3 regions of the Mesorhizobium sp. BH1-1-5 genome follow, and region 2 is predicted to be linked to each of the others. Evidence: predicted binding sites of a transcription regulator. Region 2 holds the regulator's gene; each other region holds the start of a gene.
The links. Region 2 encodes LexA, which represses DNA repair genes until DNA is damaged. Its sites were predicted from a motif close to TGTTCNNNNTGTGTTCNG; they were not measured.
Positions count from the first base shown of each region.

Region 1: LB572_RS33680 (PA0069 family radical SAM protein) is a predicted target of LexA. The motif match lies at 7,593-7,610, and genes of this name have one in related genera.
Region 3: LB572_RS16500 (helicase-related protein) is a predicted target of LexA. The motif match lies at 5,648-5,665, and genes of this name have one in related genera.

Region 1 is NZ_JAIUIM010000048.1:22,501-32,198, forward strand. Features, by position in the region: gene LB572_RS33625 (biotin transporter BioY) at 1-537, opposite strand, end outside; gene LB572_RS33630 (GntR family transcriptional regulator) at 724-1,389, opposite strand; gene LB572_RS33635 (polyprenyl synthetase family protein) at 1,494-2,507, opposite strand; gene LB572_RS33640 (DUF2007 domain-containing protein) at 2,686-2,910, shown strand; gene LB572_RS33645 (tRNA1(Val) (adenine(37)-N6)-methyltransferase) at 2,910-3,701, shown strand; gene LB572_RS33650 (S49 family peptidase) at 3,835-4,692, shown strand; gene LB572_RS33655 (membrane protein) at 4,777-4,962, shown strand; gene LB572_RS33660 (4-(cytidine 5'-diphospho)-2-C-methyl-D-erythritol kinase) at 4,985-5,881, shown strand; gene moaB (molybdenum cofactor biosynthesis protein B) at 5,868-6,425, shown strand; gene LB572_RS33670 (GFA family protein) at 6,551-6,976, shown strand; gene LB572_RS33675 (glycosyltransferase) at 7,033-7,536, opposite strand; gene LB572_RS33680 (PA0069 family radical SAM protein) at 7,685-8,839, shown strand; gene LB572_RS33685 (ribonuclease HII) at 9,036-9,698, shown strand, end outside.
Region 2 is NZ_JAIUIM010000010.1:225,193-234,890, forward strand. Features, by position in the region: gene gltX (glutamate--tRNA ligase) at 1-1,114, opposite strand, end outside; gene LB572_RS16000 (ComEC/Rec2 family competence protein) at 1,218-3,674, shown strand; gene lexA (transcriptional repressor LexA) at 3,716-4,456, opposite strand; gene glp (gephyrin-like molybdotransferase Glp) at 4,574-5,779, opposite strand; gene moaC (cyclic pyranopterin monophosphate synthase MoaC) at 5,779-6,258, opposite strand; gene trpC (indole-3-glycerol phosphate synthase TrpC) at 6,261-7,073, opposite strand; gene trpD (anthranilate phosphoribosyltransferase) at 7,078-8,088, opposite strand; gene LB572_RS16030 (peptidyl-prolyl cis-trans isomerase) at 8,085-9,698, opposite strand, start outside.
Region 3 is NZ_JAIUIM010000011.1:73,624-83,321, reverse strand. Features, by position in the region: gene LB572_RS16520 (amino acid ABC transporter ATP-binding protein) at 1-28, shown strand, start outside; gene LB572_RS16515 (CarD family transcriptional regulator) at 96-677, opposite strand; gene fdxA (ferredoxin FdxA) at 1,052-1,390, opposite strand; gene LB572_RS16505 (RNA-binding S4 domain-containing protein) at 1,539-1,925, opposite strand; gene LB572_RS16500 (helicase-related protein) at 2,017-5,481, opposite strand; gene phbB (acetoacetyl-CoA reductase) at 6,183-6,908, opposite strand; gene LB572_RS16490 (acetyl-CoA C-acetyltransferase) at 7,033-8,217, opposite strand; gene phaR (polyhydroxyalkanoate synthesis repressor PhaR) at 8,524-9,117, shown strand; gene LB572_RS16480 (citrate synthase) at 9,385-9,698, opposite strand, start outside.

The sequences.
Region 1 (9,698 bases), on a different contig from region 2:
CAGCGCCGACTTGAGCAGGCCGCCGACGATGAAGGGCAGGAAGCCGAAGGTGATGGCCTTCTCGGCGCCGATCATGACGGCAAGCCACGCCGTGCCGAGAACCAGGCAGAGCAGGTTGCCGATCAGCATGGCGGCGAAGGCAAGCAGGACGCGGTTGCCGTTCCAGCCGCGTTCGGCCAGCCAGCCGACGACGGCGCCGACGACCGGGAAGGCGAAGAGATAGCCGCCGGTCGGACCAACGAAATGCTGTATGCCGGCAGCCCCGCCCGCCAGCACCGGAAACCCTGCCGCGCCTTCGACCAGCCAGGCGGCAATGGTGAGCGCGCCGAAGCGCCAGCCATAGAGGGCACCGACCAGCGTGACGGCGAAGGTCTGCATCGTCACCGGCACCGGCACCATCGGCACCTCGATATAGGACGACAGCGCCAGGAACAGCGAGCCGAGAATCACGGCGCCGATCTGCCAGGCGAGCGAACGGCTGTGCAGCCGCAACGGGCTGAAGGAGGGCTTGTCGGTCGAAACGGCTGCGTTGGTCACGGTGTCTTCCCTGGTTGATTTGAAATTATAGATAATTTCTTCGTTCGATCTATTATCGAATCCATATTTTCGGGAAGATGGCAAGCCCCAGGGAGTTCGTCATCCTAGGGCGGAGCGACGCGAAGCGGAGCGAAGACCCTAGGATGACGAAGCTGGGGTCTCGACCAATCGCATCTGCCCAGTTCGCTACCCCACGATGGCGAAGGCGTCGCGGGTCCTGCCGGAGGCGGTCTTGACCGGCTTCTGGCCGATCCATTGTACGTGACGACCGAGGGTCGCGGCGGCCGATTCGGTGTTGCCTTGCCTCAGCGCGCCGAGGATCGCGCGATGATCCTGGTCGGTGCGGGTTTCCCACTCGGAACGCCAGGCCGCGAACAGGAAGCGCGCACTCGCCGCATGCAAATCGTCGATGGTGGAGAGCAGGCGCGGCATGTTGCAGGGCGCCAGGATCAGCCGGTGGAAGGTGCGATTGGCCTCTTCCCAGGAGCGCACGTCGCGGGACTTGTCGCCGGCCTTGGTCGCCTCCTCGGCAAGGTCGAGGATCGACGCCGTCAGATGCGGCGCGGCATGGCGCAGCGCCAGCACTTCGAGCGCGGCGCGCATCTCGGCCACTTCCCTGACCTCGCCGAGATCGAAGGAGGCGACGCGCACGCCGCGCCTAGGCTCGCTGATCGCCAACCCTTGAGCCTCGAGGCGGCGGAAGGCCTCGCGCACCGGGACATGGCTGGTGTTGAATTCCTCGGCGACATGGTCCTGGCGCAGCCGCGAGCCGGGCTCGATGGCGCCCGAAATGATGCGGTCCGCCAGTTCCTTGCTGATGCGGACGGCGATCGTGTCTTCTGTGCTGGCCATATTTTATAGATAATTTGCCGAGCCGCCCTTTGTCGAGACGGACAAAGCAGGATTCACAGGCGCGCCCTGCCCGGCGGACGCCAGGCACGCAAGAAGCCGAAAGATCAGTTCACCCGGCTGATGCAGAAATCGATGACGTCGATCAAAGCCGACTTCTGCGGCGTCGCCTCCAGCGGCGCCAGCGCATCGCGGGCGATCTCGCCGAAATGGCGCGCGCGGCCGATCGTGTCGGCAATGGCGCCGTGGCGGGCCATCAGGCCGATCGCCTTTTCGAGCCCGGCATCGTCGGCGACATTGTCCTCGATGGCGCGCTTCCAGAAGGTGCGCTCGGCCTTGGTGCCGCGCCGATAGGCGAGGATCACCGGCAGCGTCACCTTGCCCTCGCGGAAATCGTCGCCGACATTCTTGCCGAGATCCTTGCTCGAGCCACCATAATCCAGCGCGTCGTCGATGAGCTGGAAGGCAAGGCCGAGATTCATGCCGTAGGAGCGCAGCGCCGCGCGATCGGTGCGCGAGGCCTGGGCAATCACCGGCCCGACTTCGGCGGCGGCCGAAAACAGCGCCGCGGTCTTGGCCTTGATGACGGCGAAATGCTCGTCCTCCGTGGTTTCGAGGTTTTTGGCCGCGGCAAGCTGCATCACCTCGCCCTCGGCGATGATGGAGGCAGCGGCCGACAGGATGTCGAGGGCTTCGAGCGAACCGACCTCGACCATCATGCGGAAAGCCTGGCCGAGCAGGAAATCGCCGACCAGCACGCTCGCCTGGTTGCCCCAGATCATGCGCGCCGTCTTCTTGCCGCGGCGCAGCGCGCTCTCGTCGACGACATCGTCATGCAGAAGCGTCGCCGTGTGCATGAACTCGACCGCGGTGGCGAGCTTGACATGGCCTTCGCCGGCATAGCCGAACATCTGGGCCGCGGCGAGCGTCAGCATGGGCCGCAGGCGCTTGCCGCCGGAGGAGATCAGGTGGTTGGCGATCTCCGGGATCATCTCGACGTCGGAGCCGGCCTTGGACAGGATCAGTTCGTTGACCCGCCCCATGTCGGCGGCCGTCAGATCGATCAGATCCTTGATGGAAGCGGGTTCCCGCTTGCCTTCGATGTTGAGAACGACACCCACCACGACAACTCCCGTCTATCTAACGCGCACGAGTTAACGCGCACGACGGCACCCTTAATCCCCCGCCGACTCTAGGGCGGCACAACCTGGCACGGCAAGAGGCGAATTGGCGCGGCTCTGCCGACGGTGTGTCTACCCGCACGTTTACAGGAACGCCGCAACCTGCGATTTTCGTTCCATGATCGAGCTTGTCCGCACCAATGACGCCGTCGTCATCTCCTTTGTCGAATCGCTGATGCGCGACGCCGGCATCGCCTGTTTCGTCGCCGACCAGAATATGAGCGTGCTCGAAGGGTCGATCGGCCTTTTGCAGAAGCGCGTCATGGTCGACGCCGACAAGGCCGACGTGGCGCGCCGCATCCTCAAGGATGCCGGCATCGAAAACGAAATCCGCCAGAAATAATGGCAGCGACGATCGCCCCAGATACGCCGGCGCACACGGTCGATGCCTTCCATCGCGGCCGCTTCTGGCTGGTGCAGCCGAGCCGGGGCGGTCATCGCGCCGGCATGGACGCCATGATGCTGGCGGCCGCCGTGCCGGCCGGCTTTTCCGGCCGGCTCGCCGATTTCGGCGCCGGCGCCGGCGCGGCAGCCCTTGCCGTGCTGTCGCGTTGCCCTGCGGCGCGGGCCGTGCTCGTCGAGCGCTCGGCCGAAATGGCCGGGTTCGCTGCCGCCACGCTTTCGCATCCGGGCAATGCGCATCTCGGCGACCGCGCCTCGGTGCTGACGGCCGACGTCACGCTGACCGGCCGGGCGCGCGCCGAAGCCGGGCTTGCCGACAATTCCTTCGATTTCGTCATAATGAACCCACCTTTCAACGCCGCCGAGGACCGCTCGACGCCGGACGCGCTGCGCAGGCAAGCGCATGTCGCCGAAGAGGGGTTGTTCGAGCGCTGGATCAGGAGCGCGGCCGCCGTCGCGAGGCCACGCGGCGGCCTGGCCGTCATCGCCCGGCCCGAGCAACTGGTCGCCATCCTCGACGCGATCGAGGGGCGCTTCGGCGATGCCGAGATGCTGTGCGTGCATCCGCGGCCGGACGCGGCGGCGATCCGCATTGTCGTCAGGGCCACGCTCGGGGCGCGCGGAAAATTGTCGATCCGCCCGCCGCTCACCTTGCACGGGCCGTCCGGCAACGAGCCGGCGGAGCGGACGGAAATGATCAATAACGGCCTGGCGTCGCTATTCGGCGATTGATCCGGGACTGGCGATGCGGCATTGCCGTTGGCCAGCGAATTCCTACATGCCAAAGCGAATGACGCCTGAGAGACATGACCAACCTGCCTGATCTCATCTTGCTCCTTCGCATTTTGTCCGGAGACACCCGTTCGTGAAACGCCTCTTCAATCGCCTGCTGCCGAAATCCTGGCGCTCGACAGTCGTGACCATTCCGGTCGTGCGGCTGCAAGGCGCCATCATGGCCGGCGGCGGCCAGTTTCGGCCGAGCCTGTCGCTCGCCTCGACGGCCGGCCTCATCGAAAAGGCGTTCGGCTTCGACGCGCCGGCGGTCGCCATCTCGATCAATTCGCCGGGCGGCTCGCCGGTGCAGTCGCGGCTGATCTTCAAGCGCATCCGCGACCTGGCGTTGGAAAAGAACAAGAAGGTGCTGGTCTTCGTCGAGGACGTCGCGGCTTCCGGCGGCTACATGATCGCGGTCGCCGGCGACGAGATCTTCGCCGATCCGTCCTCGATCGTCGGCTCGATCGGCGTGGTCTCCGCCTCGTTCGGCTTCCCCGAACTGATGAAGAAGATCGGCGTCGAGCGGCGCGTCCACACCGCCGGGCAGAACAAGGCCGTGCTCGACCCGTTCAAGCCGGAAAAGAAGGAAGACGTCGAGAGGTTGAAGGCGCTGCAGCTCGAAGTGCACGAGACCTTCATCGACCTCGTCAAGGAGCGGCGCGGCAGCAAGCTCAAGGACGATCCGGATCTGTTCACCGGCCTGTTCTGGACCGCCAAGCGAGGGCTGGAGCTCGGCCTTGTCGATGCGCTGGGCGATATGCGCGGCGTGCTCAAGACCCGCTTCGGCGACAAGACGCAGCTCAAGCTGATCACCGCGCCGCGCGGTCTGTTTGGCCGTTTCGGCCTGTTCGGCTCGCGCGCATCAGTGCCCGATATTGCCGCGGCCGCCGTCGGCGGCGTCATCGATGCGGCGGAAGAGCGCGCGCTGTGGGCACGCTTCGGGCTTTGAAAAAGCCATGAATGCGGCTAGCATGGTGACTTGACCGACCCATTCGGCCGGCCTTGCCGCGCGAAACGCGGGAGGAGTTTTGAGATGCCGCAGATCATTTTCTTCGCCGTTGTCGGCGCCGCCGCTTACTTTGGTTACCGCGCTTTCGTGCGCGAGGCCGAACGCGTCACGGCCAAGATCCGGCGGACCGAGAAACAGGCGGCGAACGGCACGATGGGCACGCTGGTCAAGGATCCCAAGACCGGCGAATACCGTCTCGCCAAGGACTGATCCCATCTCGCCAGCAGCCGACATTCTTGAGCCCGGCACAGAGGTCCGGACGTGGCTTGCGCCTGCCAAGATCAACCTGGCGCTGCATGTCACCGGACAGCGCGCCGACAGTTATCACCTCATCGACAGCCTTGCGGTCTTCACCCGCTTCGGCGACCGGCTCGAAATCGAGCCGGCGGAGCACGACGAATTCTCGGTCTCCGGCCGCTATGCCGCCGGCCTGCCGCTCGACGGCGATAATCTGGTGGTGAGGGCGCGCGATGCCTTGCGCCAGGAAGCCGGTGCGCCGCATGCGCCGCCGGTCGCCATCAAGCTGGAGAAGAACCTGCCGATCGCCTCGGGCGTTGGCGGCGGCTCCAGCGATGCGGCGGCCGCGCTCAACGGCCTGGCGCGGCTCTGGAAGCTCGAAATCGACGACAATTCGCTGGCCCGGATCGGGCTCTCGCTCGGCGCCGATCTGCCGATGTGCCTCAAGGGCAAGCCTCTGGTCGCGCGCGGTATCGGCGATGAGGTGTCGCCGCTCTCCGCATTTCCGGCGCTGGGCCTCGTTCTGGTCAATCCGGGCGTCGCGGTCTCGACGCCGGAGGTGTTCAAGGCGCTCTCCCGTCGCGACAACGAGGCGCTGCCGCCACTGCCGAAGCGCCTCGACTTCCACGCCATCCGCAACTGGCTGGAGACCACCCGCAACGATCTCGAACCTGCCGCGCGTTCGATCCAGCCGGCGATCGGCGAAGCGCTGAAGGCACTGAAAAAGGCCGACGCCGCGTTCACACGCATGTCGGGCTCCGGCGCCACATGCTTTGGGCTGTTCGAGACCGGCAATGTCGCCAAGCGCGCGGCGATCGAGATCCGTGCGCGACACCCCGACTGGTTCGTCGCCGCGACGCGCAGCATGGAGGCGAGCGATGGCGAAGCCTGACGAAAGCCGGCCTTTCATCCCGGTGCGCATCGCGGTGCTGACCGTGTCCGACACGCGCAGCCTCGCCGACGACAAATCCGGCCAGACGCTGGCCGACCGCATCGCGGAAGCCGGCCATACCCTTGCCGCGCGCGATATCGTGACCGACGACCGCGACAAGATCCGCGACAAGGTTCTCGGCTGGTCGAAGGACGAAAACATCGACGTCGTCATCACCACGGGCGGCACCGGCTTCACCGGCCGCGACGTGACCCCGGAGGCGCTGGAGCCGATCTTCGAAAAGCGCATGGACGGCTTTTCGGAAGTCTTCCACCGCATCTCCTATGACAAGATCGGCACCTCGACGATCCAGAGCCGGGCGACCGGCGGCGTCGTCAACGCCACCTTCGTCTTCGTGCTGCCGGGCTCGCCCGGCGCCTGCAAGGACGCCTGGGACGGCATCATCAAGGCGCAGCTCGACTACCGGCACATGCCCTGCAACTTCGTCGAGATCATGCCTCGGCTGGACGAGCATCTTCGGCGTGGCGGCAAGCTTGGTGCATAACTAAAGGCAAAACACCCCGATCGGTATCCGGTTCGCAGGCGGAACGGCACTGCCGCCTTCGCGACGTCATTCCGAAGCCGGTGCTTGCAAAGTACCTTGTGCAAAGCGAACAAGCGACCCGTGCCATGACCGTTCACAGCGGCGGCTGCCACTGCGGCAACATCCGCCTGAGCTTCTCCACCGCGCTCGATCCGGCCGCGCTGGAAATCCGCGCCTGCCAATGCTCGTTCTGCACCCGGCACGGTTCGCGCGCCGCCGCCGACCCGAACGGCAGGCTGGTTATCTCGGTCGCGGACAGGGATCGCCTGCAGGTTTACCGCTTCGGCCTGCGCACGGCCGACTATCTCGTCTGCCGCGAATGCGGCGTCTATGTCGCGGCAATCGCCGGTGAGGACGACGACGCCACGGCGGTCGTCATCGTCAACGCGCTCGACGAGCGCGAGCGGTTCTCGCGCGAGCCTGTCGCTGTCCGGTTCGACACCGAGACGCGCGAGCAACGCCTCGCCAGGCGCCGCAGCGCCTGGATGCCTGTCGAAATTCGAGGGATTTAACGAGCAGGGACCGCGCTTTCTTCCTTCTCCCCTTGTGGGAGAAGGGACAGCTGGCATCACTTCGGCGGAGCGACCCAGATCTCGGCGTTCAGCTTTCTGGTCGCCAGGCCGCGCGCCAGGGCTTCGGCGCTGCGCGCGCTCTTTGCCAGAGCCGACGCCTGCCGTTTGCTGATGACGAGCCCCTCGGCCAGCGCACGGTTGCTCGAGAATACCCTGGCCAGGAACGGCGCACGATTGGCGCGGGCGCGTGAAAAGCGCGCCGACATGCTCTGCCTTGCCGTGTGGGCGACGACCTCGTCGATCCAGCCTTCGGAGAGCCGGGCGCCGGGTTCCAAAAGCAGCAGCCAATCGCCCTTGGCCTGGCCGATGCCGGCGCCGATGCCGCCGGTCACATAGTGGCAGCCGGCATGCTCGGCCACGCGATGCGTCTGGTCGGTCGAGCCTTGATCGCAGACGATCACGTCGCGCACCACGCCTTCGACCGCGCCGCCGACGAGCGAGGCGAGCGTACGGGCAAGCCCCTCTTCGTCGTTCAAGGTCTCGAGGAGAACGCTGAGCATCCTTAGCCGAATAGCGGAAAGCCGCGGCTTGCGCCAGTTACGCTTTCAACCGAAAAAGTTCTTGCTTTGTTCTCATCGGCAAAATAGGAATAGTTTCATGAACAGAGCGATTCGACAGCCTGCCGACAGTCCATGGGAGAGGGCGAAAATGGAACAGATCGTGCGCGCCGACATTGCCGCTTTCGGAGCAGGCAGAGCCGAAATGGCGAACGCGATGATAGAACAGAGCGGCATGCGCGTGCGGCCCGACCGCAATCGCGGCCGCTCGGCCGGCATCAACCCGTCCGGCCGGTTCGAGCCGGTCAGCCGTCATGTCTTCGACGACGGCTGGAACTCGCTGGAAGAACTGCCGCCGTTCAAGACGGAAGTGCAGGTCGAGAAGCCGCGCACGATCATCACCCGCAACGAGTCGCCGGACATTTCCTTCGACCGTTCGATCAATCCCTATCGCGGCTGCGAGCATGGCTGCGTCTACTGCTTCGCCCGGCCGACGCATTCCTTCATGGGCTTGTCGCCGGGGCTCGATTTCGAATCGAAGCTGTTCGCCAAGCCGGATGCGGCGCGCATGCTGGACCGGGAATTGTCGAAGCCCGGCTACCAGCCGCGCACCATCGCCATCGGCACCAACACCGATCCCTACCAGCCGATCGAGAAGCAATACCGGATCATGCGCGAGATCCTGGAAGTGCTGGAGGCGCGCGGCCATCCGGTCGGCATCGTCACCAAGTCGGCGCTGGTGACGCGTGACATCGACATCCTGTCGCGCATGGCCGAACGCGGTCTTGCCAAGGTGGCGCTGTCGGTGACGACGATGGACCGCATGCTGGCGAGAACGATGGAACCCCGCGCGTCGACGCCGACGAAACGGCTGGAAGCGATCAGGCAGTTGTCGGATGCCGGCATCCCGGCCTCTGTGATGGTCGCGCCGATCATCCCCGGCCTCAACGATCCGGAGATGGAGCGCATCCTCGATTCGGCCAGAGCCGCGGGAGCCCGGGAAGCCGGCTACGTTATCCTGCGCCTGCCGCTCGAAGTGGCGCCGATCTTCAAGGACTGGCTGCTGCGCCACTATCCGGACCGCTACCGGCATGTGATGTCGCTGATCCGTTCGATGCGCGACGGCAAGGATTACGATTCCGAATGGGGCAAGCGCATGAAGGGCGCCGGTCCCTATGCCTGGCAGATCGGCCGCCGCTTCGAGATCGCCGCCAAGCGGCTAGGCCTCAATGTCGAGCGGCGGCAGCTTCGCACCGACCAATTCGTCGCAGGCTCTGGCGCCGGCGAGCAGCTGATGCTGCTTTGACACCTGCGCCGGCCATGACGAGCCGGCGTCAAGCAATTCCAGGCAAAGCGATTTTCCGTCTGGAACTGCAGTCCTTTTGAAGGATCCCGTCCGGCCGCTGTCCCCCAGCCGCGAGACGGTGCCTTCCCGGTCCGACGCCCCATCCGACCCGGAAGGACTTGCGGAGAATCGGAGCCAATGCGAACCTCGCCGCACCATGGCTCGCGCGCGTTCCGATTCTCCGCTTCTCTTTGAAATGGTCGAGAAGCCCGACTTCTCGATCGAGACGAAGGCGATGGCCGACGGGCTGTGGCCAGTCGCCGGCATGGATGAAGCGGGCCGCGGTCCGCTCGCCGGGCCGGTTGTGGCCGCAGCGGTGGTGCTCAACCCCGCCAACATTCCCGAAGGTCTCGACGATTCCAAACGCCTCACTCACTTGCAGCGCGAGGCGCTGTTCCTCAAGATTCTCGGCTCGGCGCTCAGCGTCTCGATGGCCTCGATCAGCGCCGAAGGCATCGACAACAGCAACATCCTGAAAGCCAGCCTGGAAGCGATGCGCCGCGCCGCCGCCGGCCTATCCTTGCGGCCGAAGCTCGCCCTGGCCGACGGCCGCGACGTTCCGCCTGGCCTCGCTTGCGAAGGCCGGGCGCTGATCAAGGGCGACCAGCGTTCGCAGTCGATCGCCGCCGCCTCGATCATCGCCAAGGTGATGCGCGACCGCATGATGTGCGGCTGCGGCGGACATCACGAGCACTACGGTTTCGAAGTGCATATGGGCTATGCGACGGTCCGGCACCGGACCGCCATCGAGGCGCATGGGCCGGTGGCGAGATTGCATCGGGCCTCGTTCGCGCCGTTCCGGTTGGGTGGGGTCGAGATG
Region 2 (9,698 bases):
CGCCGTCGACCAGTTCCACAAGGGTCTTGGCCCGCTCCTTGAGGCCAGGCATGGCGGCGAGCAGCAGCGCCTTGCGCCTGTCGTCGAGCTTTGCCGCAAGTGCGGGGCCGCCTTCGAGATAGGGCAAAGTGGCGACGAAGATGTCGAACAGCGCCTGGTCGTCCATCTTGCGCATATGGACGCCGTTCAGCGCCTCGAGCTTGGCGAAATCGAAGCGGGCCGCGCCCTTGTTGACATCGCCGATGTCGAACCAGGCGACCATGTCCTTGATCGACATCACCTCGTCGTCGCCATGGCTCCAGCCGAGCCGCGCCAGATAGTTGAGCAGGGCTTCCGGCAGGTAGCCCATGGCGCGATAGGCCTCGACGCCGAGCGCGCCATGCCGCTTCGACAGCTTGGCGCCATCGGCGCCGTGGATCAGCGGGATGTGCGACATCGACGGCACGTTCCAGCCCATGGCGTTATAGATCACCGTCTGGCGCGCGGCGTTGGTCAGGTGGTCGTCGCCGCGGATGATGTGGGTGACGCCCATGTCGTGGTCGTCGACGACGACAGCATGCATGTAGGTCGGGACGCCGTCAGAACGCAGGATGATGAAGTCGTCGAGATCCTTGTTCGGGAAGCGCACCTCGCCCTGCACGCGATCGTTGACGATCGTCACGCCCTCGGACGGCGCCTTGATGCGGATCGCGCCCTTGACGCCTGACGGCGCCTCGGACGGAGCGCGGTCGCGCCAGTGGCCGTTGTAGCGCGGCGGCAGGCCCTTGGCGCGCGCGGCCTCGCGCATCGCCTCGAGCTCGGCCGGCGTCTCATAGGCGTAGTAGGCCTTGCCCATGCGCACGAGCTCCTCGGCCACCTCGCGATGGCGCGGCGCGCGCTCGAACTGCGAAACGGCGTCGCCGTCCCAGGAGAGGCCGAGCCAGGTCAGTCCGTCGAGAATGGCAGCCGTGGCAGCCTCGGTGGAGCGCTCGCGATCGGTATCCTCGATACGCAGCAGCATCGTGCCGTCGGTGTGCTTGGCATAAAGCCAGTTGAACAGCGCCGTGCGCGCGCCACCGATATGCAAATAGCCTGTCGGCGAGGGGGCAAAACGGGTGACGACCTTGTCGGACATGGAACTCTCGAAGAAGCACTGAAAAAATGCATGTTTCGCGCGGACTTCCACGCGGTCGGCGTTCATGTAGCATAGGCGGTCTGGGGCGCAAGGGGCAGACCCGATGGCTGGACGTGGCCGGGGCGCGGAGAAGGGCGAGGGAACGACGGCGGGCGTCAGCGAGCGCCTGATGTTTGTCCATGCCTCGCCCGCAGAGGCCGCGCCGGTTTCGCTTCCGGAATTCCGTCCACCAACCGAGCTTCTGCCGTCCAGCGACGATGCGCTACAGCCAGCCTCGCCGGCAGGCACCGTCAGCCGGATCCGCAAGCAGCTTGGCCGCGTTTCGCTTCCTGCACTGCGCCGGAGCATTGCCGTCGCCGCCACGACCGAGCTCGATCGCGGTATCGGCTTCCTGCTGGTGCCGGTCTTCCTTGCGGCCGGCGTCATCTATTACTTCTCGCTAGGCAGTGAGCCCGATCTCTACAGGCCAATTGCGGCGGTGGCCCTGATGGCCATCTGCGCGGCGGTCTCGCGTTCCTGGCAGAAAACGCACCTTGTCTTCATGGCGAGCCTTTTCTGTGCGCTCGGCTTTCTCGGCGCCAAGGTGGAGACCTGGCGGATGGCGACGCCGATGCTGGGCTCCGAAATCCAGACGCGGCTGACCGGCCGCCTCGTCACCGCCGAGGCGATGGCCAACGGCCGCGTCCGGCTGACCATCGACTTGATTTCCACGCAGCATCCGAAGCTGCGCTACGCGCCGGACCGCGTCAGGCTGTCGGCGCGCAGGATCCCACCCGGCATGACCGCCGGCTCGATGCTGACGGGCTATGCCAAGCTGTTGCCGCCGACCGGCCCGGTTCGGCCGGACAGCTACGACTATTCCTTCGACAGCTACTTTGCCGGCATTGGCGCCAGCGGCTTTTTCCTGGGCGATCCGAAGCTGATTGGGCCAGTGGAGGCACCTTTTGGCGCGCGCGTCACATCGGCCATCGAAAACGCGCGCGAAGGCATTGCCGACCATATCAGGAGCGCCATCGGCGGGTCCGAAGGCGAGATCGCCGCGGCGCTGATCGTCGGCGTGCGCGCCGGCATTCCGGAAGCGATCAACGAGTCGATGCGGCGGACCGGCATCTACCACATCATTTCTATCTCGGGCCTGCACATGGCGCTGGTCGCCGGCACGATAATGGTGCTTTTGCGCGGCGCCTTCGCGCTGTTTCCGGATTTCTCGTCGCGCCGGCCGGTGAAGAAATATGCCGCTGGAATAGCGTTGCTCTCGATCGCCGCCTATCTCGTGATCTCCGGCATCGTCGTGGCGGCCGAGCGAAGCTTCATCATGCTGGCTGTCATGCTCGCCGCCGTGCTCTTCGACCGCGCGGCGCTGACCATGCGCAACTTGGCGATCTCGGCCATCGCCGTCATCCTTGTCTCGCCGCACGAGGTGGTCGGCCCGAGCTTCCAGATGTCGTTTGCTGCCACCGCCGCCCTGGTCGGCGCCTTTGCCGGCTTTGCCGATTATCGCGCCGGCAAAACGACAACGCCGCCGGCAAAGCGATCGTTCCTCGGGTACCTGTCGCGAAAACTGGCGCTCGGGGTGGGTGGCGCCGCCGTAACCTCGCTCATCGCGGGCAGCGCTACATTGCTGTTTGCTATCTGGCATTTCCAGCGCGTGTCGCCGCTCAGCCTGTTTGCCAATCTGGCGGTGATGCCGATCGTCTCGCTGATCGTCATGCCGTTCGCCGTGTTGAGCGCGCTGGCGATGCCCTTCGGCTTCGACGGTCCGTTCCTTTATGTGATGGGCAAGGGCCTGACGGCGATGATCGCCATTTCGGCGTGGATCTCCGAGCGCTCACCGGTCGATGCCGTCGGGCTGATCTCGATCCAGTCGGTGCTGCTGGCGACGATCGCGCTGGTCATCGCGACCATGGCCACCACCTGGCTTAGGTTGGCAGCCGTGCCCTTCGCTCTCGCCGCGCTGCTGGCCATTCCGCATGTGAGCACGCCGGATGTGCTCATCTCCGAGGACGCGCATCTGGTGGCAATGCCGATCGGCGGCGGCGAGCTCGCCGTCAATCGCGAACGCTCCAACGAATTCACCACCGACAACTGGAAACGGGCGCTGAAAGCCGAGGAAATCGTGCCGCCCGAAACGTTCGCCAAAGATGCGTTGGACATCGCCGATCCGGTCGACCTGCCGCCCGGCTCGCCCTTCTACTGTACGGACGACCTCTGCATCGGCCGGCATCCGTCCGGCGCCATCGTCGCGCTCGCCGAGAACCGCGGCAGCGCGCGGCCGGCCTGCGGCTTCGCCGACCTCATCGTCATCAACGACGCCACCGCCTACAACCCCTGCCACGATCCGCGCGTGCTTGTCGTCACCAAGCGGCAGCTGGCGCGCGACGGCAGCGCCGCCGTCTTCTTCGATCCGCAATCGGCAACCGCGCGGCCAACCGCTCGCTATGCGGTCGAAGAACCATATCGACCCTGGCACGAGCAACGGAAATACACGCGCGAGGCGAGGGGGCTGCCGCCCTATCAACGGCCGGACAAGCCGGCTGCAGCGCCGCAGCCGACAGAATAGATGTCGGGCAATTCCGGACGAAGACCGCCGCCCAGCCTTGCTCAGTAGCGGCGGATAAGTCCGACGAGCTTACCCTGAACCTTGACCCGGTCCGGTCCGAAGATCCGGGTTTCATAGGCCGGGTTGGCGGCCTCGAGCGCGATCGAGGCACCCTTGCGGCGGAAGCGCTTCAAGGTCGCTTCCTGGTCGTCGACCAGCGCCACCACGATCTCGCCCGGGCTCGCCGTATTGGCGTTGCGGATGATGACGGTATCGCCGTCGAAGATGCCAGCCTCGATCATCGAGTCGCCCTTGACCTCCAGCGCATAGTGCTCGCCGCCCATGATCATGTCCGGCGGCACGGTGATCGAATGCGTCTGGTGCTGGATGGCGTCGATCGGCACACCGGCGGCGATGCGTCCCATCACCGGGATGGATACGGCCGAAACGGCATCGTCGTCATTGCTTGGCGTCGGGGCTCGCGACGGCGCCACCGGCCTGATCTGACGACTGACATTGTTCTGACCCAGGCTGCCCTGGATGACGCTTGGCGAAAACTTCTTCGCCGCATTGAGGCCGGGGGCGATCGAGTCGGGCAGGCGCAACACTTCCAGCGCACGCGCCCGGTTAGGCAGCCGGCGAATGAAGCCGCGCTCTTCCAGCGCCGTGATCAGCCGGTGGATGCCGGACTTGGATGCAAGGTCGAGCGCTTCCTTCATCTCGTCGAAGGATGGGGGAATCCCGCTCTCCTTCAGGCGTTCATGGATGAACATCAGGAGTTCATGTTGTTTGCGCGTCAGCATCGGCGGCCCCCACGGGTTCTGAAACCAGAATCAGAAAAACAAACCCAGAACAAACACTATCTGTTCCAGTTGTGTTCCGCAACCGTTTAAAGTTTAGTGAATTTGTTGACGTTTTGTTCAGCGTAACATCAGAACGCTGCATTCGGCGCCTGTCTCGGCGGCCGGCGCGAAGGGCTCACGCAGGATCAGGCCGTTGGCGTCGGCGAGCATCCGCAGCATCGAGGAGTCCTGGATGCCGAAAGGTGTTGCGATCAGGGCGCCGGCTTCTTCGCGCACGACGGCGCGCACATAGTCCTGCCTGACATCGTTGGCCTGCATGGCGGCGCCCAACCGGGCGGCTCGCACGTCCTGCCTGTGATCGCGGCCGCCGAGCCGGGCAAGCAGCGGTTTCAGGAAGAGTTGCGAGCAGACGATACTGGCCACCGGGTTGCCGGGCAGGCCGATGCATCGGACATTGCCAAGCCGGCCAAACATCAGCGGTTTGCCGGGGCGCATGGCGATCTTCCAGAAGTCGAGCGTCATGCCTTCGCCGATGAGCACGTCATGGATCAGGTCGTGGTCGCCGACCGACGCGCCGCCGAGCGTGACGATGACGTCTGCGTTCGCCTCGACCGCTTTCCTGACCAGCGCCGCGATCGCCTCCTTGCGGTCGGCGGCGATGCCCAGATCGAGCGCGCGCGCGCCGACGGACTGGGCGGCGGCGGCAACGCCATAGGCGTTGGAGGAAATGATCTGGTCGGGGCCGAGCGCGCTCCCCGGCGGCAGCAATTCGTCGCCGGTGGCGATGATGGCAACCAGCGGCCGGCGTACGACGCTCAAGGCAGGGTGGTTGGCCGACGCCGCGAGCGAAAGCGCTGCCGCATCGAGTTCGCGACCTTTGTTGAGCAGCACATCGCCCTGGCCGAAGTCGAGCCCGGCGCGGCGGATATTGCGTGCTTCCGCGGTCGGCTCGGTCACCTCGATCTTGCGGTTGCCAAGGTCGCGGACGTTTTCCTGGATGACGATGGTATCGGCGCCTTCGGGCACCGGCGCGCCGGTGAAGATGCGCACGGCCTGGCCTTTCCCGACGGATCCGGAAAAGCCCCGCCCGGCAGGCGCCATGCCGATGACCTCGAGCTGTGCCGGCACTGAAGCAACATCGGCGGAACGCGCGGCATAGCCATCCATCGCGGAGGCATTGAAGGGCGGCTGCGTGCGCAGCGCCACAACCGGTTGCGCCAGGACCCGCCCGGCCGCTTCCGCCAGCGGAATGCTTTCGCCCGGCAATGGCGTGGCGCCGTCGAGCAGGCGTTGGAGCGCTTCGGCGACCGGAACCAATGCCATCAGGCATCCACCTTGTAGTCACCGGACTTGCCGCCGGTCTTCTCGACCAGACGGATACCGGAGATCACCATGCCGCGGTCCGCCGCCTTGGCCATGTCGTAGATGGTGAGGCAGGCGACCGAGGCAGCGGTCAGCGCCTCCATCTCCACGCCGGTCTTGCCGGTGACGCGAGCGAGCGCGGTGACCCTGAGGCCGGGCAGCGAACGGTCCGGCTCGATCTCGACGGCAACTTTTGTCAGAAGCAGCGGATGGCAGAGCGGGATCAGCTCGTGCGTCTTCTTCGCGGCCATGATGCCGGCGATACGGGCCGTGCCCAGCACATCGCCTTTCTTGGCATCGCCGGCGAGAATCATCTCCAGCGTTTCAGACCGCATCGAGACGAAACCTTCGGCGATCGCCGTGCGCGTCGTCTCGGCCTTGCCGCCGACATCGACCATATTGGCTTCGCCCTTGGCGCCAAGATGGGTGAGGGCAGGCATCCTCAAACGGCCTCGGCCGGCGCCTTGCCCGTCAGCAGAAGCTCGGTCGCCGCGGCCACGTCCGCCTGCCGCATCAGGCTCTCGCCGACGAGGAAAGTGCCAATCCTGCTCTTTTCCAGCCGGCGGCAGTCCTGATGCGTGAAGATGCCGCTTTCGCTGACCAGCAGCCGGTCCGCCGGCACCATGTCCGCCAGTCGCTCCGAAACATCGAGGCTGGTCACGAAGGTCCGCAGATCGCGGTTGTTGATGCCGATCACGCGCGATGACAGGCCAAGCGCGCGTTGCATTTCCTTTTCGTCATGCACCTCGACAAGGGCGTCCATGCCGAGCTCGAAAGCGATCGCCTCAAGCTCCTTGGCCAGCGCGTCGTCGACGCTCGCCATGATGATCAGGATTGCGTCGGCGCCCCAGGCGCGTGCTTCGTATACCTGGTAGGGATCGAACAGAAAATCCTTGCGCAGGGCCGGCAGGCGCACGGCCGCACGCGCCGCCGTCAGGAATTCCGGAGCGCCCTGGAAGGACGGCGCGTCGGTCAGCACCGAAAGACAGGCCGCGCCACCTTTCTGATAGGCCTTGGCCAGCGCCGGCGGATCGAAATCGGCGCGGATCAGGCCCTTGGAGGGGCTGGCCTTCTTGATCTCGGCGATCAGCGCGAAGCCGCCAGCCCGGCGCTTGGCTTCGAGCGCCGCGAGGAAACCGCGCGGTGGCTCGGCGTCCACAGCCTGCGCCTTGATCTCGGCCAGCGGCACGCGGAGCTTCGCCGCGGCGATCTCTTCGCGCTTGTAGGCTTCGATCTTGCGCAGGATGTCCGACAAGGCCTTATCCGTTCGAAATCTCGACGAGCTTGTCCAGCACGCCAAGCGCGCGGCCGCTGTCGATCGCTTGCGCCGCCGCGGCGATACCATCGGCCAATGTCGTCGCCTTGCCGGCCACGACCAGTCCGGCGCCAGCATTCATCAGCACCGTGTCGCGATAGGCGCCGGCGGTTCCGCCCAGCATATCGCGCAGTTCCTTGGCGTTGTAGGCGGCGTCGCCGCCGCGCAGTTCTTCCTTGGTGTGCCGCTTCAGTCCGACGGCTTCCGGCGTCAAGGTGAAGCCGCGGATCTCGCCGCCGGCAAGCTCCGCCACCTGGGTCTCGCCCGTCGTGGTGATCTCGTCATAGCCGTCGCCGTGGACGACCCAGGCGTGATCGGCGCCCAGCGCCTTCAGCGTCTCGGCCACCGGCATTATCCACTCCGGCAGGAAAACGCCGACCATCTGGCGGCTGACGCCGGCGGGGTTCGACAGCGGCCCGAGCAGGTTGAAGATGGTGCGCGTGCCGAGCTCGACGCGGGTTGGCCCGACATGCTTCATCGCCGGATGATGCGCCGGCGCGAACATGAAGCCGACGCCGGCCTCGTGGATGCAGCGGCCGATCATTTCGGGCGAGATATCGATCTTGACGCCAAGCGCCGTCAGCACGTCGGCCGAGCCGGTCAGCGAGGACAGGCCGCGATTGCCATGCTTGGCGACCGGCACCCCGGCGGCTGCGATGACGAAGGCCGAAGCGGTCGAGATGTTGACCGAATGCGAATTGTCGCCGCCGGTGCCGACGATGTCGATGGCGTCGTGCGGCGCCTCGACGCGCAGCATCTTGGCGCGCATCGTGGCGACCGCGCCGGATATCTCGCCCACCGTCTCGCCGCGCACGCGCAGCGCCATCAGGAAGCCGCCGATCTGGCCGGGCGTCGCGTCGCCCGACATGATGATGTCGAACGCCTCGCGCGCTTCCTCGAAGGAAAGCGCGGTGCCGGTGGCGACCTTGGCTATGTGTGTCTTCAGAGCGCTCATCGTGTCTGTGCTTGCGAAACGGCGTTCGGATCGATGCGAACGTCATATTGCGACTGCAACTGCGCCACCAGCTGGTCGAGCAGGTCGTCGGACATGCCGGCGCCGAAGGACTTCTGGGCTTCGTCCGGCACCGCGCTGCCATCGGCGCCTGCCGGCTCGAAGACCTCGGCGACCTTGAACAGGATCTGACCGTCGCCGGTGGGCGAGGGGATCAAGCCAGTGCCGCCTTCGCCGACGCCGAACATGGCTGCGGCACCCTCCTTGCCGAAATCGGCATCGTCGGCTTCGCGCTTCAAGCCGCGCTTGGTCTGTTTGTCGAGCTTGAGCTCGCCGGCGATGACGTCGAGCGTGGTGCCGGCCTTGAGGCGCTTCTCCAGTTCCTGAGCCTTCGCGTCGAGCCGCTTGTCGGTCTCGGCCTCCGTCCAGTCGGCCGCGACCTTCTTGCGGACTTCGTCCAATGTACGGTCGCGCGCCGGCGTGATCGACTGCACCTCGTAGAAAACGAAACCGTTGTCGGCAGTGGTCAGGCCTTCGTTCTCCGTATTGGGCTCGGCCGCGAACACCGATTTGATCAGCTCGGCCGATTCCGGCAGGTCGTTGACGATCGTGCCGTCCGGCCGCTGGCCGGTACGGTCGATGGCATCGATGGTGACGACCTTGAGCTTCAGCTTGTCGGCGGCCTGGGCAAGCGAGGCGCCCGAGGCGCGGGTGTCCTCATAGCTGTCGTGAACGTCGAGCAGGATGCGGCTTGCTTCGCCGAGCGCCAGGTCCTTACGGATCTGGGCGGACACTTCCGAAAGCGGCTTCACCACCTGCGGCTTGATCTCGGTGACGCGCAACAGCACGGGACCGAAGGCGCCCTGGACGACCTGGCTCACCTCGTTGGCATTGAGCGAGAAGGCCGCGTCGGCGACAGCCTTGTCGGCGACCTTGTCCTTGGCCAGCGTGCCGAGCAGCGTGTCGGCCTGCGTCTTGCCCTCGGCGGTGATGAGCTTGTCGAAAGTGGCGCCAGCCTTCAGCGAATCCAAAGCGGCCTTGGCCGCATCCGGCGTCTTGAACACCAGCTGCTCGATGGTGCGCATCTCGGGCGTCGTGTAGCGCGCGACATTCTTTTTATAGTCATCGCTGACCTGCTGGTCCGTCACCGCGGATGGATCCGAGATGTCCTGCGGCTCCAACCGGGCATAAGAGAACTTGCGGTATTCCGGAGCGGCATAGTTCTTCTTGTTGGCGTCGAAATAGGCGTTGAGGGCGCTGTCGGACGGCGCCTCGATCGGCTGCACCAGCGTCTTCGGCAGCACGAGGTAGTCGATCGTGCGATCCTCGCCGCGATAGAGCGAGACCGCCTTGAGGAAGGTCTGCGGCACTTTCATGCCGTCGGAGATCGCTTCGATGATTTGCTGGCGCACGGCCACCTGCGAGCGGTTCTTGAGGTAATCCTCGGGCCGCATGTTGAGCTGGCGAAGCAGGTATTCGAAGGTCCGGCGATCGAATTGGCCGCCGGGGCCCTTGAAGGCCGGATCCTCGCGCGTCAGTTCGGCCAGCCGATCCTTGGAAAGGCCGAGACCGAGCTTGCGCGCCTGCTCGTCCAGCACAGCGCCCGAAACGAG
Region 3 (9,698 bases), on a different contig from region 2:
GCAGAAGGAAGCCGGCGGCGGGGCGTAGAGTTGGGCACCAGAGACAAAAAACCCGGCGCGAGGCCGGGTTTTTCATACGCTTGGAGCGAAAAAGCTCAGGCAGCTTCTTCCTGTTCGGATTCTTCGTTGTCGGCCTTGGCGCCGCGCTTCGGACCCTTGTTGAGGTTGACCTCGATGAGGCGCACTGCCTCGGTCTCCGACATGCGGTTCACAGCGGCGATCTCGCGGGCCATGCGGTCGAGCGCGGCTTCATAGAGCTGACGCTCGGAATAGGACTGCTCCGGCTGGTTGTCGGCGCGATAGAGGTCGCGCACCACTTCCGAGATCGAGATCAGGTCGCCGGAATTGATCTTGGCGTCATATTCCTGGGCACGGCGCGACCACATGGTGCGCTTGACGCGGGCGCGGCCCTGCACGACCTTCAGCGCGCGGTCGACATAGTCTTCTTCCGACAGCTTGCGCATGCCGATCGAGGTCGCCTTGGCGACCGGCACCTTGAGCCGCATCTTGTCCTTCTGAAAGTCGATGACGAACAGTTCCAGCTTGTGGCCTGCCACTTCCTGCTCGTCGATCGCCACGATCTGGCCGACGCCGTGCGCCGGGTAGACGATGAACTCGCCGGTCTTGAAACCGTGACGGGCCGCGGTGGACTTCTTCTGCGGGGTGATCGTTGCCATTACGCCCTGAACTCCTTGGTTGTAGCGCCGGCATGGCGGCGCCGGCTGAACTCGTGTGACCGGCGGTGGCCGATCATTAGCCGCACAATAGGTGAACCCACCGGAAAAGCCGAGACCAGCAAAGCGCACGAATGCGGCCGCCTGTCCCAGATTGCTCTGGTTCGGGTTTGAGAAGCTCACCTTTCAGTGATTTGGGGCGTTAGCGCCATAAATCGACGTTGTGTCACCGGCATGTTCCGCTGATGTAACACAAAAAGTCGGAAGAATCAAGGTTTTGCTGCGTTCGCTAACGCCGAGCGACACCGCTGCCTGTCAAGACAGTAATTGTATCGGCCATGTTACGCCGCGTCACGCCGGCGCTATCTGCGATTATGTCAATCGCCTTCGCCGGGCTCCGCAGAGAAATATTTCTCGAACTTTCCGGTCTCGCCGTCGAAGGTCTTGGCGTCAGCCGGCGGCTCTTTCTTGGCGGTGATATTGGGCCATTTCTCGGCATATTCGGAATTGACCTGCAACCATTTGTCGAGACCGCCCTCGGTGTCCGGCTTGATCGCGTCGGCCGGGCATTCGGGCTCACAGACGCCGCAGTCGATGCACTCGTCGGGGTGGATGACGAGCATGTTCTCGCCTTCGTAGAAACAGTCGACCGGACAGACCTCGATGCAGTCCATGTATTTGCATTTGATGCAATTGTCGGTCACGACATAGGTCATTGCAGGCTCCGGAACGTCCCATTTTGCTGGGCTTTTTGGCTGAGGTAACGCCTTTGCCCGCCGCTTGCAAGGGCAGGGCTTGCTGGCCGGGCCGGCGTTGCGGAAACGAATTGTCGCGGTTCGCTGCGCCGAGGGTCCGCTTATAATCTCAATCGTCGCCGAGCAGCCGGTCGGTCTGCCGGCGTTCGCGTTTGGTCGGGCGACCGCTGCCGGCCTCGCGCAAGGCCGGAATGGCGTCCGGAACGGCCTCGCCCTTGGGTGTCGGCGCCGGCGACATGTCCTCATAAAGCAGCCGCGCCTCCTCGGCCGGGCCTCGCCGCGTGCCGCAGTTCAAGACTTTCCAGACGAGGATACGGCCTTCCAAGGTGATGGTCAGCACGTCGCCGGGCTTCACCATATCCGAGGCCTGCGCTGCTTTGTCGCGATTGATGCGGACGCGCCCGGCGACGGCGATTTTCGCCGCCAGGGACCGCGATTTCACCGCGCGCGAGAAGAACAGCCATTTGTCGATGCGCTGGCGGCCTTCTCCAACCATCGCGGCTAGCTCTGTTGGAGCATGATCTCGCCCGAAAACCGGTTCCCACTTTTCGCTGACGCGGTCCTTCGGTTCGGGATCATGCTCTAGCCTACTTCTTCAGCTGGTCGCGCAAGGCGGCAAGCTTGGCGAAGGGCGAATCCGGATCGAAGCGCTGCGGGCGCTCTTCGCGCGGCTTGCCCTGGAACGCCGGCTTGCCACCCTGGTTAGCCTTGCCGTCCTGCCTGTTGCCCTTCCAGTCGGGCCGGCCCTCGCGGCGGGCCCCCTCGTGGCGATCCGGGCGCTCGCCTTGCGGCCTGCCTTCGCGCCGTTCACCACCCTCGCGCCGGTCGCCCGTCTCCGGCCTCGGCTTGTATTTCGAGCGGTCGAAGCGCGGCTTGCCCGCACCGTCGCTGCGTTGCTCGCGGCGGCCTTCATGGGCCGGACGATCGCCGGGCTGGCCGCTTGCGGCGCCTGCCTGGCCGTCGCGCGCGGGTTGTCCACCACGCGGGCGATTGTCACGGCGGTTGTCCTGGCGATGGCGCGGACGCTGGTGGTCGAAACGCGCCTGGCGCCACAGGAGCACGGGCTTTGGTTCCTCAGCCTCCGTCGGGGTTTCGCCGGCAGCGGCTTCGCTACCTTCACCCTCGTGCGGAGGGTCAGCGCGCAGCGCCGGGGCGGGGGGAGCGCCGGCGGTATCAGTGCTCTCTGCATGGTCGGCGCTATCGCCTGCGTCGCCTTGCGCCGCGACCTCTTCCACTGAGGAGGGGGAGGGAAGGGCGTCGGCGCTTTCAGCCGACCCGGGCGCTGCCGTGGTGTCCACCGCCGCGGTGTCCTCCACAACGGGAGCTTCTTCCGTGACCTCGGCCGGAACTTCTGCCGGCTCTTCCGCGGCAGGTTCGGCTGCCGCTTCCACGACGGCTTCAGCCGAAGCTTCGGCGACAGCCTCAACGGCGGCCGGCTCCGAACCCTCGACCGGTGTCTCGGCAATCGTGTCCGTCGTCGCAACTTCAGCCGCCGCCTGCGCGGCGCGGGCCGCCTCTTCGGCGGCGAGCTTCGCCTCGGCCGCTTCGCGGGCGGCGTTGTCCTGGGCTTCGAGCTTCGCCTTCACCTCGGCGGCGGGCTTCGGCTCGGCGCGATAGCCGAGGCCTTTCAGGATCTCTTCCATGTCGTCGGCGGTGGCGCCGAGGATCGACATCATCGGCGGCGTCACCGTGAAGGCGTGGCCGTCATAGGCGCCGTCCGGACGCTGGCCGAGGCCGGGCTTCCAGTTGGTCGCCGGGCGGATGAGGTCGGCAAGCCGCTCGAGGATATCGATACGCACGGCGCGGCGGCCGAGATTGCGATAGCCGGCGAGCTTGTAGAAGGTCTTGTCGAAGGCCGGGTCGATGACCACCGAGGTGCGGCCCGACGCCAGCGCATGCACCACGTCGCCGAAGCCCGGCTTGTCCTTGCCGTCGTTCTTCAGCGCCCAGAGCAAGGTCACCAGACCGGCCGGCGCAGGCTTGATCAACGCCGGCACGAAGACATGGTAGGCGCCGAAGCGCACGCCGAGGCGGCGAAGTGCGGCGCGGCCCTCCTGGTCGAGCGACTTCATCTCCTCCGCGATGTCGCGGCGATTGATCAGGCCGAAATGCTCGACCAGCTGGAAGGCGATGCCGCGCGCGATGCCGGTGAGCTGGTCGGCGTTCTTCAAATCGACCAGCGGCTTCAAAAGCTGTTCGACCTGGAAATTGACGAAGCGCTCGGCGCGCGCGGCGACCTTGTCGCGGGCCGGGCCGGTCAGCTGCTCGTCGGCAAGCAGCACCAGGCGCGGCTTCAGCGCCTCGTCGCCGGCGACCAGCGTGCCGATCGGCGCGCCGATCCAGCGCAGGACGCCGTCCGAGCCCAAAGCCAGGTCGCCATTGGCGCAGGCGGCAAAGCGCTCGGCGCGCGCCTCGAACTCGGCTGCGAGCGCCTTCTGGGCAGCTGTGCGCACCGCTTTGGCGTCCTCGCCGCCGGCGCTTTGGTCGGCGGTGAAGCGGAACCCTTGCAATTCGCCGACATGATGGCCCTCGACGAGGACGGTTCCGGTTGGACTGATTTCGGCTTCAGGCATGGTATTTTCTCTAAGGCGCCGCATGAGGACGGAAGTCCTGCGGTCTACGAAGCGTTTCGTCAACCGCTCATGCAGCGCATCCGACAATCTGTCTTCGATTTCGCGCGTCTTTTCCTGCCAGTGTAGCTGATCGGCCAGCCAGCCCGGTCGGTTGGAGACGAAAGTCCAGGTGCGGATCTGCGCGATCCGGTGCGACAGCGTGTCGATATCGCCTTCCGTCGTGTCGGCGCGCCGCACCTGCTCGGCCATGTAATTCTCATCGACATGGCCATGGCGCGCAAGGTCCATATAGATCGAGGCGATGAGGTCGGCATGCTGGGCCGGCGCGATCTTGCGGTAGTCGGGCAGCGCACAGGCTTCCCAGAGCAGCGCCACGCGCTCCTTGCCGGAGGCCAAAGCGCGGATGTCGCCGTCGCGCGACAGATGCTCCAGCGCCTGCGCATCCACGGCCGGCAGCGCGCGGGTCAGCCCCTCGACCGGCGCATTGGTCTCGATCGAGCGCTTCAGCGCATCGAGGCTGGAAAAGTCGAAATCGGCGGTGCGCCATTGCAGCACCTTCACCGGGTCGAAGTCATGCCCCTCGATCTTGGCGATCAGATCCTCGTCGAACGGGTCGACCTGGCCGGTGACGCCGAACGTGCCGTCGCGCAGGTGGCGGCCGGCGCGGCCGGCGATCTGGCCAAGCTCGGCAGCGGTCAGGTTGCGGTATTGGTAACCGTCGAATTTGCGGTTCTGGGCGAAGGCGACATGGTCGAGGTCGAGGTTCAGTCCCATGCCGATGGCGTCGGTGGCGATGAGATAGTCGACGTCGCCGGACTGGAAGATCTCCACCTGCGCATTGCGGGTGCGCGGCGAAAGCGCGCCGAGCACGACGGCGGCGCCGCCCTGCTGCCGACGGATCAGCTCGGCGATCGCGTAGACCTCGTCGGCGGAGAAGGCGACGATCGCCGTGCGCCGTGGCAGCCGGGTGAGCTTCTTCGAGCCGGCATAGGCAAGGTGCGACAGCCGCGGCCGCGTCACCACCGACACGCCCTTCAGCAGGCGCTGCAGAATGCCATGCATGGTGGCCGCGCCAAGAAGCAGCGTCTCCTGGCGGCCGCGCAGATGCAGGATGCGGTCGGTGAAGATGTGGCCGCGCTCGAGATCGCCGGCGAGCTGCACCTCGTCGATGGCGACGAAGGCGGCGTCGGTCTCGCGCGGCATCGCCTCGACGGTGCAGACCGAATATTTCGCGCCGGCAGGCACGATCTTCTCCTCGCCGGTGATCAGCGCCACCTTGTGGGCGCCGACCTTCTCGCAGACCCGGGCATAAACCTCGCGGGCGAGCAGCCTCAGCGGCAGGCCGATGATGCCTGTCTCATGCGCGACCATGCGCTCGATGGCGAGATGGGTCTTGCCGGTGTTGGTCGGGCCTAGCACGGCCGTCACGTCGCGGCCCGAGAGGATCAGCGGCTGGGAATGTTTCGGCTGGATGTTCATCGGCTCGGAAATAAGGTTTCTGCCGCTTGTAGTCTGAAGCACGGCGGTGCCGCCGCGTGTGACAGGCGACACATAGGGACTTCGGGCGGGAAGCGAAAGCGGAATGTTCCTTTGGGGGGGCAGGTCGAGTCGGCAGGGGCGGCCAAAATCGGTCCTTGTTAACGGCTGGAACGAGTCTGGAACGAATCAGCGACGAATCGCTGACTCGCTCGGATTCAGGTTTTGTTCACGGCTATATGTGGATTTTTTGACGTCGAGTCGCACCACATGCTGAATCTGGGAATTGGCCCGATTCATGCCTAGCTCCAGTGAACCCGAGTCAGTGTTAACTTTTGCCGGGGAACCATCGAGGCCGACCTGAGGGTCGCTCTCAAGGTTATGAAATTGTTGATTTTTCTTAATCGCTTTTAACGAACTGGGTAACGCTTTCGCCCTTCGTCATTAACTTTTCGGCCAAAGCCAGAACGAATCGGCGACGAATCAGAGATGCGCGAAGTTTCCTGGTTTGTTCACCCCTAGATATGGTGTTATCCACAGCTTGCCCACCGAGGATTCACAGCTTGTTGGAGGAGTTACGCACAAGGGCGGCTACCGCCGTTAACCTTTGCGTGCCGAATTGAGGCAAGGTGTCGCGCCGGCCTTGCCGGCGGATCAAAAAAAGGCGGCTCCGTTGCCGGAGCCGCCTTGGCCTTGTTGGGGTATCAGGCGAAGTACTGGCCGCCATTGGCGGTGATGGTCGAGCCGGTGATGAAACCGGCCTCGTCGGAAGCCAGGAAGACGACGCAGCGCGCGATCTCTTCCGGTTCGCCGAGGCGGCCGACCGGGATCTGCGGGATGATGCGCTCGTTGAGCACCTTCTCTTCGATCGCCTTGACCATTTCGGTCGCGATATAGCCGGGGCAGATGACGTTGACGGTGATGCCCGCGCGAGCACCTTCCTGGGCAAGAGCCTTACTGAAGCCGATGTCGCCGGCCTTGGCGGCGGAGTAGTTGACCTGGCCGGCCTGGCCTTTCTGGCCGTTGATCGAGGAAATGGTGATGACGCGGCCGAACTTGCGGTCGCGCATGCCGCTCCACAAAGGATGCGTCATGTTGAAGACGCCGGACAGGTTGGTGTCGACCACTTCCCTCCACTGCGCCGGCGTCATCTTGTGGAACATGGCGTCGCGGGTAATGCCGGCATTGTTGACCAGCACGGAGACCGGACCGAGATCGGCCTCGATCTGCTTGATGCCGGCGGCGCAGGCCTCGTAGTCGGCGACGGACCATTTGTAGACCGGGATGCCGGTCTCAGCCTTGAATTTCTGCGCCGCCTCGTCATTGCCGGCATAGTTCGCCGCGACCGAATAGCCGGCGTTCTTCAAGGCGACCGATATCGCAGCACCAATGCCGCGCGATCCGCCGGTGACGATTGCTACCTTGGTCATGCATTCCCTCCCTTTGGTCGGGAGTGAATAGGGAGTAGCGAATAGCGAGTAGGGACCTAATGTCCCGCCAAGCCGACGCCGTTCTTCCCTATTCGCTACTCCCTATTCACTACTCACTTCTCTTTCAGAGCGCTTCCACGCACATGGCGACGCCCATGCCGCCGCCGATGCACAGCGTGGCGAGGCCCTTCTTGGCGCCGCGGCGGCGCATCTCGTAGACCAGCGTGTTGAAGACGCGGGCGCCCGAAGCGCCGATCGGATGGCCGATGGCGATGGCGCCGCCATTGACGTTGACGATCGCGGGATCCCAGCCCATGCCCTTGTTGACGGCACAGGCCTGCGCGGCGAAGGCCTCGTTGGCCTCGACGAGATCGAGATCCTTGACCGACCAGCCGGCCTTTTCCAACGCCCGCTTCGAGGCCGGAATAGGCCCCGTGCCCATGATAGACGGATCGACGCCGGCGGTCGCCCAGGAGGCGATGCGCACCAGCGGGGTGATGCCGCGCCTTGCAGCCTCGGCCTCGGTCATCAGCAGCGCGCCGCCCGCGCCGTCGTTGATGCCGGACGCGTTGGCGGCGGTGACCGTGCCGTCCTTGTCGAAAGCGGGTTTCAGCTTGGTCATGGCGTCGAGCGTCGCGCCGTGACGGATATACTCGTCCTGGTCGACGATGGTGTCGCCCTTCTTGCCCTTGATGGTGAAGGCGACGATCTCGTCCTTGAACCTGCCGGCCTTCTGCGCGGCCTCGGCCTTGTTCTGCGAGGCCAGCGCGAACTCGTCCTGGCTTTCGCGGGTGATCTGGAACTGGCGGGCGACATTCTCGGCGGTGTTGCCCATGTGGTAGCCGTTGAAGGCATCCCACAGGCCGTCCTTGATCATGGTGTCGATCATCTTGTAGTCGCCCATCTTGACGCCGGCGCGCAGATGCTCGGCATGCGGCGACAGCGACATCGACTCCTGGCCGCCGGCGATGATCACCTTGGCGTCGCCGGTGGCGATCTGCTGCATGCCGAGCGCGATGGCGCGCAGGCCCGAGCCGCAAACCTGGTTGAGGCCCCAGGCCGTGGTCTCCTTCGGCAGGCCGGCATTGATCGAGGCCTGGCGAGCCGGGTTCTGGCCTTGAGCGGCGGTCAGCACCTGGCCGAGGATGACCTCGTCGACTTCCGCCGCGTCGACGTTCGCTCGCGCCAGCAGTTCCCTGATGACGACGGCGCCGAGCTCATGCGCCGGCGTCGCGGCGAAACTGCCGTTGAAGGAGCCGACCGCGGTGCGGGCGGCGCTGGCGACGACGATTGAATTGGAAGCGGACATTTTCTTCTCCAGACTTCGAGGTGTCGTATTTTCGAGATCGCTTTAGGACTTTCTTGCCCGTTCGAAACTCCGAGTCAAACCGGAAATGGGCATGGCCGCCATGCGCGACAAGCAGAGCGCGCGCCAGTCGCGGTAACGTGACGTTGGCCATGCAGCGGATTTTGCAAATGACTGTGCAGCATTAATTGATGCCGCAGTGCACAAACCGCTTGGAATTGTGACGCTTTTGCGCGTATCCTCGTTAAAGGGCGCAATCGTTACCGGCCGCTTACTCCTAAAGGTGCCGGTGTCCTGGGGAGGATACGGATGGCCGCAAAAGACGACCCGATCGTCATCAAGAAGTATGCCAATCGCCGGCTCTACAACACCGGCACAAGCACCTATGTGACGCTCGAAGACTTGGCCGAGATGGTCAAGAAGGGCGAGGAGTTCACGGTCCAGGACGCAAAGACCGGCGACGACATCACGCATCCGGTGCTGACGCAGATCATCTTCGAGCTCGAGAACAAGGATGGGCAGAACATGCTGCCGATCCCGTTCCTGCGGCAGCTCATAGCCTTCTACGGCGATCAGATGCAGATGATCGTGCCGAGCTTCCTCGAACAGTCGATGATCGCCTTCTCCAAGGAGCAGGAGCGGTTTCGCGAGCAGCTGAAGGGCAGCTTCGGCAAGACGCCGATCGACATGATGAAGACGCCGATGAAGGCGCTCGAGGAACAGACGCGCCGCAATGTCGAGATGTTCCAGAACGCCATGCGCATGTTCACGCCGTTCCCGCCAGCGGGCTCCAATTCAACGCCGGCTGCCGAACCAGTGAAGAAGGAAGAGAAAGGCGACGATCTGCAGGAGCTCAAGGCGCAGATCGCGGCCATGCAACGCAAGCTGGACACAATGTCCTGACGGGCTTCGTTTGTTGGCAGTCGCTAGCGTTTGAGATTGGCCGCAAACGCCATCCCTTCGTCATCCTCGGGCTTGACCCGAGGATCCATTCCGTGACCGACGCCGTAGGGCGCAACGGTGCAGAATTCTGTAATCGTTGCAGTGCCTTAGCGTCACAGAATGGATTCCAGGGTTTCTGCGCGCGTCGCTTCGCTCCTTGCTTCGCCCTGGAATGACGATTTGAGACGCGTTTCGGCTAATCCCAGTCGTCTGCGTTAGAAGCGCCCGTCAGCCTCTTTCAACCGGCCCATCATAGCGGGCGCGGGGCCTGATTTGCCTGTTGCTGGTCACCTGCTCGACGGCGTGCGCCGTCCAGCCGACGCTGCGGCCGAGCGCGAACAGACGGAACGGCGCATCGGCCGGCAGGCGCAGGCTGCGCGTCATCGCGGCCAGGGCGAAATCGATGTTGGGATGCAGGCCGGTCGCGTCGAGAACCGCCTTGCGCAGCCGCAGCAGCCCGTCGTCGATCCTGAAACCGGAGAACAGGCCCTCGGCGCGCGGGTCGCCTTCCGGATAGAGCGGATGGCCGAAGCCGGGCAGCG